Regions from separate parts of the Pseudomonas sp. NPDC089752 genome, predicted to be linked through region 2. Evidence: riboswitches for the same ligand, from Rfam matches in the RefSeq annotation. Region 2 holds a riboswitch; the other holds the start of a gene.
The links. Region 2 has a riboswitch for cobalamin ahead of cobW (cobalamin biosynthesis protein CobW). Riboswitches for the same ligand answer to the same signal wherever they lie in the genome.
Positions count from the first base shown of each region.

Region 1: it holds a riboswitch for cobalamin, as region 2 does, so the genes downstream of both, ACIPZF_RS19405 (TonB-dependent receptor) here and cobW (cobalamin biosynthesis protein CobW) in region 2, are expected to answer to the same signal.

Region 1 is NZ_JBIVGP010000011.1:158,955-168,725, reverse strand. It holds gene ACIPZF_RS19440 (pirin family protein) at 1-670, shown strand, start outside; gene ACIPZF_RS19435 (DUF1330 domain-containing protein) at 787-1,080, opposite strand; gene ribBA (bifunctional 3,4-dihydroxy-2-butanone-4-phosphate synthase/GTP cyclohydrolase II) at 1,159-2,280, shown strand; gene ACIPZF_RS19425 (ABC transporter substrate-binding protein) at 2,587-3,612, shown strand; gene ACIPZF_RS19420 (ABC transporter permease) at 3,609-4,526, shown strand; gene ACIPZF_RS19415 (ABC transporter permease) at 4,533-5,342, shown strand; gene ACIPZF_RS19410 (ABC transporter ATP-binding protein) at 5,362-6,510, shown strand; cobalamin riboswitch at 6,556-6,762, shown strand; gene ACIPZF_RS19405 (TonB-dependent receptor) at 6,873-8,999, shown strand; gene ACIPZF_RS19400 (DUF1624 domain-containing protein) at 9,201-9,771, shown strand, end outside.
Region 2 is NZ_JBIVGP010000015.1:74,305-84,075, forward strand. It holds gene ACIPZF_RS22090 (transporter substrate-binding domain-containing protein) at 1-1,234, opposite strand, end outside; gene ACIPZF_RS22095 (response regulator) at 1,246-1,860, opposite strand; gene ACIPZF_RS22100 (DUF1272 domain-containing protein) at 2,081-2,323, opposite strand; gene cobM (precorrin-4 C(11)-methyltransferase) at 2,390-3,142, opposite strand; gene ACIPZF_RS22110 (cobalamin biosynthesis protein) at 3,165-3,575, opposite strand; gene ACIPZF_RS22115 (CbtA family protein) at 3,575-4,285, opposite strand; gene ACIPZF_RS22120 (CbtB-domain containing protein) at 4,295-4,480, opposite strand; cobalamin riboswitch at 4,586-4,809, opposite strand; cobalamin riboswitch at 5,068-5,278, shown strand; gene cobW (cobalamin biosynthesis protein CobW) at 5,377-6,444, shown strand; gene cobN (cobaltochelatase subunit CobN) at 6,448-9,771, shown strand, end outside.

The DNA.
Region 1 (9,771 bases), on a different contig from region 2:
GAAATCCTTCCACACCTTTTCCTTCGGCCATTACCGCAACCCCGACGAGCAGGGTTTCTCCGACCTGCTGGTAATCAACGACGACCGGGTCATCGCCGGCAAGGGCTTCGGCGAACACCCGCACCGGGACATGGAAATCTTCTCCTACGTGCTCGAAGGCGCGCTGGAGCACAAGGACACCCTGGGCACAGGCTCGGTGATCCGCCCTGGCGAGGTGCAACTGATGAGTGCCGGACACGGTGTGGCGCACAGCGAGTTCAACCACAGCCAGGCGCAGCCGGTGCATTTTCTGCAGATCTGGATCGTGCCTAACGTGAAGGGCGCTACGCCGCGTTATCAGCAGCAGCACTTCCGTGCCGAGGAGAAGCGTGGCAAGTTGCGGCTGATCATTTCCCCGGATGGCGCTGAGGGGTCGTTGCAGGTACGGCAGAACGCGCGGGTGTACGCCGGGCTGTTCGACGGCGCGGAGCGGGCGAGGCTGACCTTGCCGGAGAACCGCCACGGTTATGTGCATGTGGCGCGGGGCAGTATCGAGCTCAATGGGCAGGTGCTGAATGAGGGTGATGGTGTGCGGGTGCGGCAGGAGCAGCTTCTGGAGTTGAGCAATGGCTTGGATGCGGAGGTGCTGGTGTTTGATCTGCGGCCGCATGAGTTGCCGGGGATGCCATAAGCAGGACTGGCCCCTTCGCGGGGCAAGCCCGCTCCCACAGGTTCACCACAGCCTTCGAGCAAGTGGAGATCCTGTGGGAGCGGGCTTGCCCCGCGAAAGGGCCGGTATTGATCAGCTCAGGGCTCGAACCCTTCAACAATGATGACCTCAGCCTTCGCCACACCCTGGCGATGGCTGCACGCCTCCTGGTACAGATCGGACCGATAGCAGGCCACCGCCTGCTCATACGATTCGAACTCGATCACCACGCTGCGTTGCGGCGTCGGCCGCCCCTCCATCGCCTCGCTCCTTCCGCCCCGCGCCAGTAAGCGCCCGCCAAATGCCACGAAGGCAGCAGGCGCCCGCTGGGTGTACTGCTGATATTGCTCCGGGTCGGTCACGTCGACGTGGGCGATCCAATACGCTTTCATCCGCTGCTCTCCTGTTGCCGAATTATTTATGTATGATGGTATACCATAATAATCACCCCATCACAGTGAGCGTGCAACATGGCCTTCAACAGCATCGAAGAACTCCTCGAGGACTACCGGCAAGGCAAGATGGTCCTGTTGGTGGACGACGAAGATCGGGAAAACGAAGGCGACCTGCTGATCGCCGCCGAGCGCTGTGACGCCCAGGCCATCAACTTCATGGCCCGCGAAGCGCGCGGCCTGATCTGCCTGACCCTGACAGACGAGCACTGTCAGCGCCTGGGCCTGGAGCAGATGGTACCGGCCAACGGCAGCGTGTTCAGCACCGCCTTCACCGTGTCGATCGAGGCCGCCACTGGCGTCACCACCGGCATTTCCGCTGCCGACCGGGCGCGCACCGTGGCGGCGGCGATGGCGGCTGACGCGCGCCCCGAAGACCTGGTACAGCCAGGCCATATCTTCCCCCTGCGCGCCCGCGAAGGCGGTGTGCTGACCCGCGCCGGCCACACCGAAGCGGGTTGCGATCTGGCGCGCCTGGCCGGTTTCGCCCCAGCCTCGGTGATCGTCGAGGTGCTCAACGACGACGGCACCATGGCCCGCCGCCCGGACCTGGAAGTGTTCGCCGCCGCCCACGGCATCAAGATCGGCACCATCGCCGACCTGATCCACTATCGCCTGAGCACCGAGCAGACCATCAAGCGCATCGGCGAACGCGAGCTGCCGACGGTGCATGGCAGCTTCCGCCTGGTCACCTATGAGGACCGTATCGAAGGCGGTGTGCACATGGCCATGGTCATGGGCGATATCCGCCGCGAGCACCCCACCCTGGTGCGCGTGCATGTGATCGACCCCCTGCGCGACCTGGTCGGCGCTGAATATGCCGGGCCGGCCAACTGGACGCTGTGGGCGGCGCTGCAGCGGGTTGCCGAGGAAGGCGCCGGGGTGGTGGTCATTTTGGCCAACCACGAATCGTCTCAGGCACTGCTGGAGCGGGTGCCGCAGCTGACTCAGCCCGTGCGGCCTTACCAGCGCGGGCAGTCGAAGGTGTACTCGGAGGTCGGTACCGGCGCGCAGATTCTTCAAGACCTGGGCGTGGGCAAGCTGCGTCACCTGGGGCCGCCGCTCAAGTATGCGGGGTTGGCGGGATATGAGCTGGAGGTGGTGCAAAGCATCCCGTTCGAGCCCGGGATGTTGAGCTGAAGCGGGCACTTGTGGGAACGGGCTTGCCCCGCGAAGGCGGCAGTGAATCCACCGACGCCTTCGCGGGGCAAGCCCGCTCCCACAGTGTGCCAAGCAGGGTCGAGAGATTAGTGATGGCCGGTCGCCTTATCCTCTTGCCAAAAGCTTGGAATACCATAATATGATATCCCGTAGACCTTAAAATCGCAGGCCGCCGCCTACACTCAAAACGGCCACTGACACTTTGTTTTAGCTGCTCCCCGAATACTGTTGGCGGGCGCACCCAAAAGCCCCGCCTCGAATAACAAAAGCAACGAGGGCGTAACCATGCTGTTGAGCAAACGTGTAACCGCAGTGCTGTCCGCCAGCCTGCTGACCCTGGCATGTCAGGCCGTGCAGGCCGCCGACAGCCTGAATTTCGTCAGCTGGGGTGGGACCACCCAGGACGCCCAGAAAGAGGCATGGGCCGTACCCTTCAGCAAATCGACCGACATCAAAGTCGTCCAGGACGGCCCGACCGACTACGGCAAGCTCAAGGCCATGGTCGAGAGCGGCAACGTGCAATGGGACGTGGTCGACGTGGAAGCCGATTTCGCCCTGCGTGCCGCCAGCGAAGGCCTGCTCGAACCCCTCGATTTCAACCAGATCAAACGCGACAAGATCGACCCACGCTTCGTCAGCGACCACGGCGTCGGCTCGTTCTTCTTCTCGTTCGTGCTCGGCTACAACGAAGGCAAGCTCGGCGCCAACAAGCCGGTGGACTGGACCGCGCTGTTCGACACCAAGACCTACCCCGGCAAACGCGCCCTGTACAAATGGCCAAGCCCCGGCGTGCTGGAGCTGGCCCTGCTGGCCGACGGCGTCGCGCCCGACAAGCTCTACCCGCTGGACCTGGACCGCGCCTTCAAGAAGCTCGACACCATCAAGAAGGACATCGTCTGGTGGGGCGGTGGCGCTCAGTCGCAGCAACTGCTGGCCTCCGGTGAAGCCTCGCTTGGGCAGTTCTGGAACGGCCGCGTCTACGCCCTGCAGCAAGACGGCGCGCCGGTGGGCGTGAGCTGGAAGCAGAATCTGGTCATGGCCGACTTCCTGGTCATCCCCAAAGGCGCCAAGAACAAGGACGCGGCCATGAAGTTCCTGGCCAACGCCAGCAGCGCCGAGGGCCAGGCCGAGTTCGCCAACAAGACCGCCTACGCCCCGGTCAACGTCGACAGCGTCGCCAAGCTCGACAAGGACCTGGCGCAGAACCTGCCGACCGCCTACGCCCAGGACCAGGTCACGCTGGACTTCGCCTACTGGGCCAAGAACGGCCAAGCCATCGCTGCGCGCTGGAATGAGTGGTTGGTCAAATGAAAGTCGCCATCAACGCCCTGCACAATGCGCAAGGTGCCCCCACGGGCACCGGCGCCCCGCAAACCGCACCCCGGCGCGAACCCATGAGCCGGCGCTGGAAAGGCAGCCGTAACCTGCTGCCGGCCTTGCTGTTCCTTGGCCTGTTCTTCTTCGCCCCGCTGATCGGCCTGCTGCTGCGCGGGGTGCTGGAACCCGTGCCGGGGCTGGGCAACTACGAGCAGCTGTTCGCCAACTCGGCCTATGCACGGGTGCTGTTCAACACCTTCTCGGTGGCCGGCGTGGTCACCCTGATCAGCGTGCTGCTGGGCTTCCCGCTGGCCTGGGCGATCACCTTGGTGCCCAACGGCTGGGGCCGCTGGTTGCTGAACATCGTGCTGCTGTCGATGTGGACCAGCCTGCTGGCGCGCACCTACTCGTGGCTGGTACTGCTGCAGAGCTCGGGGGTGATCAACAAGGCGTTGATGGCCATGGGCATCATCGATGCGCCGCTGGAAATGGTGCACAACCTGACCGGCGTGGTGATCGGCATGAGCTACATCATGATCCCGTTCATCGTGCTGCCGCTGCAGGCGACCATGCACGCCATCGACCCGATGGTGCTGCAGGCCGGCTCGATCTGCGGCGCCAGCCCCTGGACCAACTTCTGGAAGGTGTTCCTGCCACTGTGCCGCTCGGGCCTGTTCTCCGGCGCGCTGATGGTGTTCGTGATGTCGCTCGGTTACTACGTCACCCCCGCCCTGCTCGGCGGTGCGCAGAACATGATGCTGCCCGAATTCATCATCCAGCAGGTGCAGTCGTTCCTCAACTGGGGCCTGGCCAGCGCCGCCGCCGCACTGCTGGTGGTGATCACCCTGGTGCTCTTCTACCTGTACCTGAAGCTGCAGCCGGAATCCCCGGTCGGCAACGCGAGGTAATCCGCCATGCTTCTGTCTCCCAATGCCATGGGCCGCCCGCTGCGCACGGGCCTGTACCTGACCACCGGGGTCATCGCGGCGTTCCTGCTGCTGCCGGTGGTGTTCATCATCCTGCTGTCGTTCGGCTCGTCGCAGTGGCTGGTGTTCCCGCCTCCGGGCTGGACCTTCAAGTGGTATGTGCAGTTCTTCGCCAACCCGGAGTGGATGGATGCTGCGCTGGCCAGCCTCAAGGTGGCTGTGCTGACGACCATCGCCGCCGTGCTGCTGGGCCTGCCTACCGCATTTGCCCTGGTGCGTGGCCGTTTCCCCGGCCGCGAGATGCTCTACGGGCTGTTCACCATGCCGATGATCGTGCCGCTGGTGATTATCGCCGTGGCGGTGTACGCACTGTTCCTCAAGCTGGGCTACACCGGCACGCTGTTCGCCTTCGTGGTCAGCCATGTGATCGTCGCCCTGCCCTTCACCATCATCTCGATCATCAACTCGCTGAAACTGTTCGACCAGTCGATCGAAGATGCCGCCGTGATTTGCGGGGCCTCGCGCCTGCAGGCGATCTTCAAGGTGACCTTCCCGGCGATTCGCCCGGGGATGATCGCCGGCGGTCTGTTCGCCTTCCTGGTGTCGTGGGACGAAGTGGTGCTCAGCGTGATGATGGCCAGCCCCGATCTGCAGACCCTGCCCGTGAAAATGTGGACCACCTTGCGCCAGGACCTGAGCCCGGTGATCGCCGTCGCCTCGACGCTGCTGATCGGCCTGTCGCTGTTGGTCATGGTCATCGCCGCCGCCTTGCGCCGGCGCACCGAAGTCAACGCTTGATTGCGCGGAGAAAACAACAATGAGTGCAGTGATCAAAGACAACGCGCACAACAAGACCCTGGTCAGCCTGCGCGGCCTGAACAAGCATTACGGCGACTTCACCGCCGTGGACAACCTCGACCTTGAGATCCAGGACGGCGAGTTCCTCACTTTCCTTGGCTCCAGCGGCTCGGGCAAGTCCACCACCCTGTCGATGCTGGCCGGTTTCGAAACGCCCAGCAGCGGCGAGATCCTGGTCGACGGCCAGTCGCTGGTGAACGTGCCACCGCACAAGCGTGACATCGGCATGGTGTTCCAGCGCTACTCGCTGTTCCCGCACCTGAACGTGCGCGACAACATCGCCTTCCCGTTGGCCATCCGCAAGCTCGGCGCTGCCGAGATCAACAAGCGGGTCGACGCCATGCTCAAGCTGGTGCAACTGGAGAAATTCGCCCATCGCAAGCCCTCGCAGATGTCCGGTGGCCAACAGCAGCGCGTGGCGATTGCCCGTGCGCTGGTGTACGAGCCGCGCATCCTGCTGATGGACGAGCCGCTCGGCGCACTGGACAAGAAACTGCGCGAAGACCTGCAGGACGAACTGCGCCAGCTGCACCGCCGGCTGGGCATCACCATCGTCTACGTGACCCACGACCAGGAAGAAGCCATGCGCCTGTCCCAGCGCATCGCGATCTTCAGCCACGGCAAGATCGTCGGCCTGGGCACCGGTTACGATCTGTACCAGAACCCACCGAACGCCTTCGTCGCCTCATTCCTGGGCAACTCGAACTTCCTGCGTATCAAGGCCAGCAGCCATGGTGCAGGCAGTTTCGAAGGCCAACCGGTGGCGATCCGCCTGACCCCTGGCCTGGCGGCCGGGCAGGATGCGCTGATCATGGTGCGTCCGGAAAAGGCCCTGGCCCTGACCACCGAGCAGGCTGCGCGCGAACCGTTGCCCGCAGGCTGGAACGAGGTCGATGCAAAAGTCGGCGAAGTACTGTTCCTCGGCGAAAGCCAGACCTGCCATGTGATGACCCCGGGCGGCACCGAACTGACGGTGAAGGCGCTGTCGGCTGCTGGCATGCCAATGCAACCGGGCGATACCGTGAAGGTGCGCTGGGCGGTGGCCGATGCCTGCATCTACACCGAATGGGCCGAAAGCGACCTGAGCAAGTCGGCCGGGGCGCACTGATCACCACGGCAGGTAAATGATTGACGCGCGCCCCGACCAGTGGTCAGATGCGCGCCAGTTTCAGGTGTCCTGCGCCGCCGTGCGCAGGGTGAAACGGGAAGCCGGTGCGTCGTGGTCCACGACAAGTCCGGCGCTGCCCCCGCAACGGTAAGCGAGTGAGGCCTTCGACACACCACTGTGCGCATGCATGGGAAGGTGAAGGCGTCATGACCCTCGCAAGCCCGGAGACCGGCCTGAAGCTTCACTTGGCAACCCGCGGTGGGCGGGCGCAGGCCGGTATCTGCGTGCGCGCCTGCGTGCGCGGTTGTGCCTTTGCGTGTTTTCCACCGGGATCCATTCATTCCTGCAGTCAGTGGAAAGACATGTCCCGTTTCTTCAAGCTTCACCCGCTGGCGGCCTGCCTGGCCGTCGCCCTGCCAGCCCTGGCCGATGACCACGACAACGCCGTCCTGGCACTACCCTCCACGGCCATCACCGACACCCACGATGAGCAGCACGTCGACCTTGCCACGCCGACCCAGGCCGGCTCACGGCTGAACCTCAGCGCCCTGGAAACCCCGGCCAGCACCAGCAACATCACCGCCGAAGAGATCCAGCAACGCAACAACCTTACCGTGCAGGACGCCGTGACCCGCTCGCCGGGCATCACCTTCGTCGGCAGCCCCGGCGATGGCGGCACCGGCTTGTCGGCCCGTGGCTTTACCGGCCACGGCTCGGTGATGACGCTGTTCGACGGCGCACGCCTGTATACCGGTGCCGGCACCCAGACCTTTCCGGTCGACCCGTGGATGGTCGAGCGCATCGATGTGATCCGCGGCCCAGCCTCGGTGCTGTATGGCGAAGGCGCCACCGGTGCGGTCATCAACGTGATCCCGAAGAAGCCCTTCAGCGGCGACATCCGCAACCACGTGCGCCTGGGCTACGGCTCCTGGGACCGCCAGCAACTGGGCCTGGACAGCGGCGGCAGCCTCAGCGAGCGCCTGAGCTACCGCCTGACCCTCAACCAGCAGGCCGGCAACGGCTGGGTCGACCGCACCGACTCGCGCAGCCTGGCCCTCAGCGCCGCGCTGCGTTTCGACGCCAGCGACGACCTGAGCTTCACCCTGGCCCATGAGCGTGGCGACGCCGAGCCCGCCAACTACTACGGCACGCCGCTGATCGACGGCCACTACCGCAGCAGCCTGCGCAAGAAGAACTACAACATCCAGAATGACCAGCAGCGCTACCACGACGAGTGGACCCGCTTCACCACCGGTTGGACGATCAACGACCAGCTCAGCGCCAGCAACCAGCTCTACTACATCAAGAGCCGCCGCCACTGGCGCAACGCCGAGGACTACAGCTGGGACGCCGACCGTGAGCAGCTGCTGCGCCAGAGCTACCTGGAGATCAAGCACAACCAGGAACAGATCGGCGACCGCCAGACTTTCACCTTCGACCATTCGCTGTTCGGCCTGGCGAGCAAGACCGTGGTCGGCGCCGAGTACAACAAGGTGCGCTTCAACGTCGACAGCAACTCGCCGTACAACGATGTGGGCGGCGACTACATCGACCCGTGGCAGCCGGCGCCGGGGTACTTCCACAGCGACTCGCCGACCCGTCCGCAAACCCTGTCCACCACCCACACCTTCGCCCTGTTCGCCGAGAACCGCCTGCAACTGACCGAGCGCCTGTCGTTGGTGACCGGCGTGCGGCGCGACCAGAACCACATCGACCGCGACAATCTCACCAACGATACCCGCAGCGACCGCAGCCTGAACGGCGGCAACTGGCGCGCCGGGCTGGTGTTCGCCGCCACCGACAACCTGTCGCTGTACGGCCAGTACTCAACGAGCGAGGACGGGGTGAACAACCTGGTCAGCCTCAGCCCGACGCAGATGAACTACGACCTGACCGAGTCGAAGCAGACCGAACTGGGCCTCAAGCAGCGCTTCTGGGACGGTCGAGGCGAGTGGACACTGGCCGCCTTCCACATCGTCAAGAAAAAGCTGCTGGTGGATGACCCGCTGACCCATGAAAAACAGCAGGCCGGGCAGCAGACTTCCGATGGCCTGGAGGCGACCCTGGAGCTGGCCTTGCCGCAGCAGTGGCAAGTGTCAGCCAATGCCTCGCTGGTGCGCGCCAAGTACGATGACTTCGACGAGCTGGTCGGCGGCGTGCCCCAGGACCGCGCCGGCAACCGCCCGGCTAACGTGCCACGGCGCACTGCCAACCTGTGGCTAAGCAAGGGCTTCGGCCAGCAGGTCGAGGCCGGTATTGGCGCGCGCTATGTGGACGAGCGTTATGCCAACACGGCCAACACCCAGAGCGCGCCGGGGTATACCGTGGTCGATGCCAATATCGGCTGGCAGGTGCTGCCGGATGTGCGCTTGGGGTTGCAGGTGAACAACCTGTTCGACCGGGAGTATGTGGCGTCGGCGTTCAGTGGTACGCAGTGGATCATGGGTGTGCCGCGGTCGTACTTTGCGACGGTGGATTACAGCTTCTGATGTGAGTCGGCTTTACCGGCCTCTTCGCGGGCAAGCCCGCTCCCACAGGATCTCCGCTGTCTCGCGATCAGTGATGCACCTGTGGGAGCGGGCTTGCCCGCGAAAGGGCCGGTATGAACAACACAAAAACACCTTTCTACTCAAATGAAATAGTTATAAGATAACGTTTCATTTGACATTCATTCCTGCCTGCGACTCTCCATGACAAGCGCCACCCCCACCCTGCTCACCCAGCGCCTACAGAGCATCGACGCCCTACGCGGTCTGGTAATCCTCTTCATGCTGCTCGACCACGTCCGCGAGACGTTCTTCCTCCACCGCCAGGTCAGCGACCCGATGACCATCGACGCCACCGACCCGACGCTGTTCGCCAGCCGCACCCTGGCCCACCTGTGCGCGCCGGTGTTCGTGCTGCTCACGGGCCTGTCGGCCTGGCTGTACGGCGAGAAGTACCAGGGCCGCAGCGATGTTTCGGCGTTCCTGTTCAAGCGCGGCCTGTTCCTGGTGGTGCTGGAGCTCACCCTGGTCAACTTCGCCTGGACCTTCCAGCTGCCGCCCAGCGTGATCTACCTGCAGGTGATCTGGGCCATCGGCGTCAGCATGATCGCCCTGTCGCTGCTGGTGTGGCTGCCGCGCCCTGTTCTGCTGGCCGTCGGTGCCGTGATCATCGCTGGCCACAACCTGCTCGATGGCCTGCACTTCGGCGTGGAGTCGGCCATGCATGTACCGTGGGCGATTTTGCATGATCGGGGTTGGCTGGAATTTTCCGATA
Region 2 (9,771 bases):
CGATGCGCTGCCCGTCCATGCCTGTGGTCTGCAGTGGCCAGGTGGCCTGGCTGCGCGTGACCAGTACTCTGGGGCTGACCAGATAGGGGCGGGTGTAGCGCACGTGCCTGGCGCGCTCGGCGCCATAACCTAGCGCACCGATCATGTACGCCTCGCTGCGGGCCACCTGTTCGACCATGGTCTGCACGGCGTTGCGTTCGATCAGCTTGAACTGCAAGCCTGTACGCAGGGTGATCTGCTTGAGCAGCTCGATGGTGATACCGCTGGGGCGCTGCTGGGCATCGTTGAAGGTCAATGGCGCGAGTGCGGGGTCCATCAATACGCTGACAGTGGGATGGTTGTCTATCCAGGCCTGTTCTTCAGCGGTCAGGGCGGACAGGTGGCGTTCCAGAAGCAGGCTGGTATTGCCGCTGGTCCAGCGGCGCAGGATGCTTAGCCGCTCGCTGTCGTTGATTTTGCCCAGCGCCGCATCGATCAGGCGCCGCAGGCGTGGATTGTCCCTGGCTAGAGCAAAGGAGAAAGTGGCTGCCGGGACTTGGCAGAAATGGTCGATCTTCACCGTGCCCTGGTAGCTTTTGCCGATCAGGAAGTCGGTACTGATGGCGTCGCCCAGGTAAGCGTCCGCCTCGCCCAATTCGACCGCTGCCAAGCCAGCGAGGGTCGAGCGATAGAAGCTCAACTGTGCTTTGGGATAAAGCCTGCGGACCGTTTCGCCCGGCAGGTAGTGATCGACCATGGCAAGGCGCAGGCCCGCCAGGTCTTTGTTCTGTTTCAGAGTGCGCCCTTCGCGGGTGACGATCACTGGCAGGTCGTCGGCATAGGGCAGGCTGAGGCTCAGCTGAGCATCCGCGGCTTCGAATGCGTTGGAACTGCCCAACAAGTCGATGCTACCCGCGCGCAGGGCGGCGATTGCTTCATGGCGGCTGGTAAAGCGCCTGACTTCAACCGGTATGCCCAGCTGCTCGGCGATCAGCCCGGCGTAATCGGCGCTCAGGCCTTCATAGTCGGCCGGGCTGATGTTGATCTCGAACGGCGGATAGTCGGGGCGCGAACTGCCCAGCAGCAAGACCTTGCGCTGCTGCAGCCATTGCCGGTCCTGAGCGTCCAGCTGCAAAGGGGGGGCGGCACTGACGGCTCGCGCCAGCAACTGACGTGGTTCTGCATCGGCCAGGGTCATGGCAGGGCAGCAGGCCAGGCCGATGGCCAGGAGCAGGCCTGTCAGCGCGTGAATCATGGCAATCGCGCTCAGTTGACGTTGTTGCGCTTGGCCAGATCGACCATCTCCACCAGTGACTCGGTCTTGAGCTTGTCCATGATGCGGCCTCGGTAGGTGCTGATGGTCTTGGCGCTCAGGTTCATCTGGGAGCCGATATGCTTGTTGTTTTCACCGTTGGACAGCCGGCGAAGCACTTCCATTTCCCGGTTGGACAGGCTGCCCAGCCGAGTCGGCTCGCTGTCCAGCGTATTACTGTTGACTGCCATTTGCGGAAAGGTGGAGTACCCCTTGACCAAGGCTTTGATCGCAAAAATCAGGGCGTCGAGGTCTTCACTCTTGGTGACGAATGCGCCAATGCCGGCATCCAGGCAGCGACGTACATACAGGTCGGTGGCTTGGCCGGTCAATACCATGATCTTGGGGGCGTGTTCGAGCTGCTGCAGGCGCTTGATCACTTCCATGCCGTCCAGTCCAGGTAGGCCGATGTCCAGGACCACCACATCAGGTTGCAGCTTGCGAGCTACCTGAGCCACTTCGCTACCGTTGTCGACTTCACCAATGACTTGAAAGCGCTCGCGCTCAAGCAGCATGCGTACGGCAAATCGAACGGTAGAGTGGTCGTCGACGATCAGCACGGTTGTCATGAAGATAACTCCTGTCGGAATGTGGGCCAATTCCCTGAGCTAATCAGGAATACGTCTGCAAGATCTTTCTGCAGCGCAGCACGATACGACCATTCCGACGCCTTGGTAATGGCGAGTATAGATCTGTTGACTAATGATGTTGGCGTTGTTGAAAAATCCTACAAAAATGCCTGAAAACAGGCATCTTTGGATCGACTTCGATGTTATCTGCAATGATTGGTTACTTGCAGGCGGTGTGGGATTTCAGAACGCGCTGAGTAGAAGCGGGATTGTTGTGCAACGCCTGGCCGACGCGGGCGGGGCGTTGCAGCAGCTGGCCGGTACAATTGGGGCAGCGGCCGTGGAAGCGGGTTTCGGCACAAAGGCGGCAGAACGTGCATTCGAACGAGCAGATCAGCGCATCAGGGCTATCGCCCGGCAGATCAGCATTGCAGCATTCGCAATTAGGGCGTAGCGCCAGCATGGGCATGACTCCAGTCCGTGGTCAGGAACCTGGAGTCTGCTCCGGCCATTGGGCACTTGGCAACGGTTAGTCGGCTGGCCGATAGAGGTGTGCATGGCCGGCGCGATACAGGGCGGATGCGGCGAACGGCGCGTCTCCCAACACGTGGCCAACGAGGATCAAGGCGGTGCGACGAAAGCCCTTGGCGGCGACTTGCTCGACGATGTCGCCGAGGGTGCCGCGCACCCAGTCCTGGTCCGGCCAGGTCGCGCGGTGCACCACGGCCACAGGGCAGCCGCTGCCGTAATGGGGCAGGAGTTCGTCGACGATGCGTGCCAGGTGCTTGACCCCGAGGTGGATGGCCAAGGTGCTGCCATGCCGGGCAAGATCGCCCAGTTGTTCCCCGGCAGGCATCGGTGAGCTGTCGCCGTAACGGGTGAGGATGACGGTCTGCGCCACCTCGGGCAGGGTCAGCTCGCAGCCCAGCAAGGCGGCGCTGGCAGCGGTGGCCGTCACCCCAGGGATGATCTGGTAGTCGATACCCAGCTCGCGCAGGTGGCGGATCTGCTCGCCGATGGCTCCATACAAGCTGGGGTCGCCACTGTGCACGCGGGCCACGTCCTGGCCTTTTGCATGCGCTGTGCGCATGGCGTCGATGATCTGTTCCAGATGCAGTTCAGCACTGTTGATGAGCGTTTCGGCCTGGTGGCCTTCGAGTACAGCGGCGGGTACCAAGGAGCCGGCATAGATGATCACCGGGCATTGACGGATCAGGCGTTGCCCTTTGACCGTTATCAGCTCGGGGTCACCGGGGCCGGCGCCAATGAAGTAGACCGTCATGAAAAATCCTTGGATGTTGCGATTATTCGCCGCAGGCGAGGGCGAGGGTAGCGGCGCCGAGCGTTTGCCGTGGCACCCGCAGCTGGGTACTGCCGTGATTGAGCTGCGCCAGCGCCAGCGCCGTGCTCTCCGCAACGCCCCAGCAGCCACTGTGGGCAAAGGCTTGCGCGGAGCGATGGCTGAGCAAGGGCTCGAACGCCTGGAGCTGGTTGGCGTAGAAGATCACCAATGGCAGGTTGTGACGTTTGGCGAGTTGTAGCAGGCCAGGCTCGTCGGCTTTCAAGGCGATACTGGCGATGCCCTGCAAGGCTGACAGCGCCAGGCCATGGTTGTCCAGTGCTTGGCGCAGCAGGGTGTCGAGAATGTCCACCGGGCAGCCCCGGCGGCAACCGAAGCCGGCGTACAGCGCCAGCTGCGGTTGTTCGCTGGCCATCACGCCTGGCTGGAGCGGCGATACAGCCAGGCACTGAGCAGCCCCAGGGCCAGCCAGAAGGCGGCATTGGTCAGCCACGAAGCGATCTTGAACTGAGTTTCCAGGGCTTCGGGGGCCAGACTTGCGTGAACTTCGGGCTGTGGTGCGCCGATGACATGGGGCATCACCAGCAATACCACGCCCAGCGCCTTGAGCAGCCAGTGCCGGGCAAATACCAGCAGGGCCAGGCCGGCAGCTGTGCTGGCAGCAGTACCGATCCACCAACTCTGACGCAGGCCGAGGTCGGCGGCGGCAGTACCGGGCAGCTCGGGCGGCAGGCCCAGCGTGGGCGCCAGGCAGAACACGGCGAAGCCAGCCAGGCCCCAGAGCGCACCGGTGCCAACGCGGCCAGGCTCGCGCAGGCTGTAAAGGGCAGCGAGTATCAGTGCGAAGCCGACGGCGACGACCAGATTGCCACCGGTGGTGGAGAGGATGCGCTGCCAGCCGTCTTCTGGCGACCAGGCCTCTTCGCTGTGTTCATGCCCGGCGGCATGTTCATGGGCAACGGCTGCTTCACCGTCATGGCTGTGCTGCTCGACGGCAGGCGCCGCCGATTCGTAGGTTTCCGCCTGCAGAATCAACGGAGCCACCCAGAAACTTTGCAACAGGGTAAGCAGCAAGGCTGCAAGCAGGCCGCTGAACCCGGCGGTGCGGGCAATACGCTTGATCATGGGGCGGTCTCAGTGGCAGGGGAAGGCGGCGCTGTGGCGGGTGTCATGCGCGGCATTGTGCACGGCTTCGAGGTGCGAAAAACCGGCGAAGTAGACCAGGCACAGGCCCAGCAAGCTGGCGGCGGCGGCGATGACCACGCGCTGGCTGAGGGTGACGGGAGTGGCGATAGCGTGCTTGGTGCTGGTGATGGGCATGACGCGTTCCTCTGCTTTGCTTTTGTATGGGCAACGGGGCACAGGCGAGCGCGACAACCCCGGACCTCAAGGCCCAGGGGAATGCGACAGCGCCCGCCCACCGCGGGGTGTTCATGAACGCCAGGCCGGTCTCCGGGCTTGCGAGGAGGAGCAGGGCTCCTGATAAAGCGTCACCTTCCCATGCCGTACTGCGTGGCACAGTGGTCCAGACGTTTCACTCGCTTACCGTTGCGGGGGCAGCACCGGGTTTGTCGCGCCCTGGTGGGGGCCTGCGACGCACCGGTTTCCCGTTTCACCCCCGTGGGGGCACCTGAACGCGAGGTGTAAGGAGAGCACGGGGGAGGGTTTGCGTCAATTGGTTGGGGGCGGTGTGTTCGCTTGAGATTTGTATTGCCCTTGAGATCGAGCGCCGCCGCGCGGCGCATCGCGGATGAATCCGCTCCTACGGTCTACCCACGGCCATTTGTGGCAACGGCGGCCGTGGTGGCCTGTAGGAGCGGATTCATCCGCGATGCGCCGCGGGCGGCGCTCGATCTACAGACCAATACAAATCTCAAGCCATGAGTTGACCATCCCCACCCCCCCGCGTAGCCTTGCCGCTTCGAGGTTCTTCGGCCACGCCGAAGCTAAGACGGGAACGCGGTACAAGCCGCGGCTGCCCCCCGCAACTGTAAGCACCGAAACGGATCGACACAGCCACTGCGCCCAGACGCGGGAAGGCGTCATCCCGCCAGCCCTGTTCAAAGAGGGGCCGGAACGGTGCAAGCCAGGAGACCTGCCTCGCAACGTTTTCGACTTTCAACCGGGCGGGGTGATCCGGTGGCGAACGAGCCCGGCCATCTGGCCCGCGGCTTTCGTCCCGCATGCCCGCGCCATCCTGCCAAGGGCAACGCGACATGAAAACACTGGCCAAGCTCCCCGTCACCATCGTCACCGGCTTCCTCGGCTCGGGCAAGACCACCTTGCTCCGGCACATGCTCGACAACGCCCAGGGCCGCCGCATCGCAGTGATCGTCAACGAATTCGGCGAACTCGGCATCGACGGCGAAATCCTCAAGCAGTGCAGCATCGGCTGCACCGAGGAAGAGGCGAGCGGCCGCGTCTATGAGTTGGCCAACGGCTGCCTGTGCTGCACCGTGCAGGAAGAGTTCTTCCCGGTGATGCGCGAACTGGTGGCGCGCCGCAGCGACCTTGATCACATTCTCATCGAAACCAGCGGTCTGGCCCTGCCCAAACCGCTGGTGCAAGCTTTCCAGTGGCCGGAAATCCGCAACGCCTGCACCGTTGATGCGGTCATTACCGTCGTCGACAGCCCAGCCGTAGCCGCCGGCACCTTCGCCGCCTACCCGGACCAGGTCGATGCCCAGCGCAAGCTCGACCCCAACTTGGACCATGAATCGCCCCTGCATGAATTGTTCGCCGATCAGTTGGCCAGCGCCGACCTGGTGGTGCTGAACAAAGCCGACCTGATCGGCGCCGAGGGCCTGGCCAAAGTACGCGCTGAGGTTGCTGAAGAACTGCCGCCAGCGGTCAAGGTGATCGAAGCCAGCAGCGGGCGCTTGCCGCTGGAAGTGCTGCTGGGCGTGGGCGCCGAGTCGGAGGCGCACATCGATGGCCGCCGTACTCACCATGACTCGCACCACGACGGCGACGATCATGACGATCACGACCATGACGCCTTCGATTCCATTTCCATCGACCTGCCTGAAGCTGACGAAGCCCTGTTGCTCGATGCGCTGACCCAGTTGGTGGTGGAGTTCGGCATCCTGCGCGCCAAGGGCTTCGCGGCCATCCCCGGCAAGCCGATGCGCCTGCTGGTACAGGGTGTGGGCACCCGCTTCGACAAGCATTTCGACCGCGCCTGGCGCGCCGACGAGCCGCGCATCACCCGCCTGGTGCTGATTGGCCAGGACCTCGATGCCGCGCAACTGGAAGCGCGCCTGCGCCAAGCCCTGGGCGCCTGACCCATGCACCTGCTGCGGACCCAGCCCGGCGGCTTCGTGCCGGACGACAGCATCGCCGACCTCGGCCAGACGCCCGCCGAACTGGTGATCCTCTGCAGCGGCGATTCGCACCTGGCCCTGCTCGCCGAAACCGCCGAGCAACTGCCGGATGACTACCCCAGCCTGCGCCTGGCCAACCCCATGCAAGTGCAAAACCACGCCTCGGTCGACTTGTACGTCGACGAGGTCCTGCGCCATGCCAAGGTGATCCTGGTGTCGTTGCACGGCGGCGTCGGCTACTGGCGCTATGGGGTCGAGCAATTGGTCGAACTGGCCTCGCGCGGCGTACAGTTGATCCTGGTGCCCGGTGACGATCGTCCCGACCCCGAGCTGACCGGCCTTGGCACGGTCACGGGCGAGCCGGCCGAGCGCCTGTGGCATTACTTGCGCCAAGGTGGCAAGGCCAATGCCGTCAACCTGTTCAAGTGCCTGGCCAATCAGTGGCTGGGCCGCGATTACAGCTGGGATGCGCCGCAGCCATTGCCACGCACCTCGGTCTACCATCCGCACATCCCCGCAGCCGCCCTGGAGGACTGGTACGCCCAGTGGCACCCGGAACATCCGGTGGCGCCGCTGCTGTTCTACCGCTCGCACCTGCAGGCGGCCAACACCGCGTTCATAGACGTTTTCTGCGAACGGCTGCTGGCCGCTGGGCTCAACCCGTTGCCGATCGCCGTCGCCAGTCTCAAGGAAAGCGCCTGCCTGGAGCAGGTTGAAGGTTGGCTGGATGAAGTAGGCGCCGAGGTGCTGATCAACACGACAGGCTTTGCCCTGTCCAGCCCGGAATGTCCCAACCTGCGACCGTTCCGGCGCGACATCCCGGTGCTGCAGGCGATTTGCGCGCAGGACAACCAGCCCGGCTGGGAGGCCAGCGAGCAGGGCCTTGGTGCCCGCGACCTGGCCATGCACATTGCCCTGCCAGAACTGGATGGGCGCATCATCACGCGCCCGGTGAGCTTCAAGGACATGGCCTGGCGCAGTGAGCGCAGCCAGTCCGACGTGGTCTGCTACCGCGCCCATCCCGAGCGCATGGACTTCGTCGCCGAACTGGCACGGCGTTGGGTCGAGCTGGCGCGCCTGCCCAATGGGCAGAAACGCGTGGCGCTGGTGCTGGCCAACTACCCGACCCGTGATGGGCGCATCGGCAACGGCGTTGGGCTGGATACCCCTGCGGCGGCTCTGAATATCCTCAAAGCCCTGCAAGCCGAAGGCTACCCGCTGGCCGAACTGCCCAGCAGCGGCACGCAGCTGATTCATCAGCTGCTTGGCGGTGTCACCAACGATCTCGAACACCTCGACCAGCGCCCCTGCGCGCAGAGTCTGAGCATGGCGGATTACCAGGCCGCCTTCGACCGCCTGCCCGAAGCGAACCGCCAGGCTGTTCTGGAACGTTGGGGCCCGCCCGAGCAGGACCCGATGTACCGCAGCGGCCGTCTGATGGTCGCCGGCCTGCGTTTTGGCCTGACCTTCGTTGGTATCCAGCCGGCGCGTGGCTATCAAGTGGACCCCAGTGCCGTGTACCACGACCCGGACCTGGTGCCGCCACATGGCTACCTGGCGTTCCATTTCTGGCTGCGCCATGCCTACGCCGCCGATGCGGTCATCCATGTCGGCAAGCACGGCAACCTCGAATGGCTGCCCGGCAAGGGCGTCGGCCTGTCCGCCCAGTGCTGGCCCGATGCGCTGCTGGGCCCGCTGCCGAATATCTACCCGTTCATCGTCAACGACCCGGGCGAGGGGGCCCAGGCCAAGCGCCGCACCCAAGCGGTAATCATCGACCATCTGATGCCGCCGCTGACGCGTGCCGAAACCTACGGGCCACTGCGCCATCTGGAGCAACTGGCCGATGAATTCTACGAAGCGCAGATGCTCGACCCACGGCGCGCCCGGGAACTGCAGGGCGACATTCTTGACCTGGTGAAGGCCAACCACATCGACCGTGAACTGCAGCTGGAAGGCCAGTTGGATGATGCCGCCGTGTGGCTGCCGCGCCTGGATACCTACCTGTGCGACCTCAAGGAATCGCAGATTCGCGACGGTTTGCATGTGTTCGGCGAGTCCCCACAAGCGCGCTTGCGCATTGACACCTTGCTCGCCCTGCTGCGGGTCGAACGCGGCGATGGCCGCGGCGGCAATGCCAGCTTGCTGCGCTCGCTCGCCAAGGCCATGGCGCTGGGCTTCGACCCGTTGGACTGCGACCTCGGGCAGGCCTGGGCTGGCCCACGTCCTGCACTGCTGCAAACCATCAGCGAAGCCGCGTGGCGCACCTGCGGTGACACCCGCGAGCGCCTTGAGTTGCTGGCGCTGCAGATTATCGAGCAAGCGCTCAACGGTACCCTTCAGTTGCCCGTCGAGACCCACTGGCAGCCAGTACACGAGGTGGTGCAAGCCTTGCTGGAGCAGGTAGCGCCCAACCTGGACGCTTGCGGTGCGGCTGAAATCAACGGGCTGCTTGCAGCCCTGGCCGGGCGCTTCGTGCCGGCCGGCCCCAGCGGAGCACCTAGCCGTGGGCGCCTGGATGTACTGCCCACCGGCCGCAACTTCTATACCGTGGATGTGCGCAACTTGCCCACCACCACAGCCTGGCGCCTGGGTTTCGCCTCGGCCAACCTGATCCTCGAACGCCATCTGCAGGACCACGGCGATCACTTGCGCCAGCTCGGCCTGTCGGTGTGGGGCACCGCGACCATGCGCACGGGCGGCGACGACATTGCCCAGGCCATGGCGCTGATGGGTGTGCGGCCAGTGTGGGCCACCGGCAGCCAGCGCGTCGACGATTTCGAGATTCTGCCGTTGAGCCTGCTCGACCGCCCACGGGTGGACGTGACCCTGAGGGTATCGGGCTTCTTCCGCGATGCCTTCGGCAACCTGATTCGCCTGTTCGATGCGGCCGTGCAGGCGGTGGCGGCGCTGGACGAACCGGATGATGCCAACCCACTCGCCGCGCGGGTGCGCAGCGAGCGTGCAGCCCTGCAAGCGCAAGGTGTGGAGGCTGAACAAGCTGCACGCCAGGCCGGTTGGCGTGTATTCGGGGCCAAGCCCGGTGCCTATGGTGCCGGGGTGCAGAATGCCATTGATGGTCGCCTGTGGCACAGCCGTGATGACCTGGCCGAGGTGTACCTCAACCATGGCGGCTACGCCTATGGCGCCAGCGACGAAGGCACACCGGCGCGGGCTCAGTTCGCCCGGCGCCTGGGGCAAGTGCAGGCGGTCCTGCAGAATCAGGACAACCACGAGCACGACCTGCTCGACTCCAATGACTATTACCAGTTCCAGGGGGGCATGCTG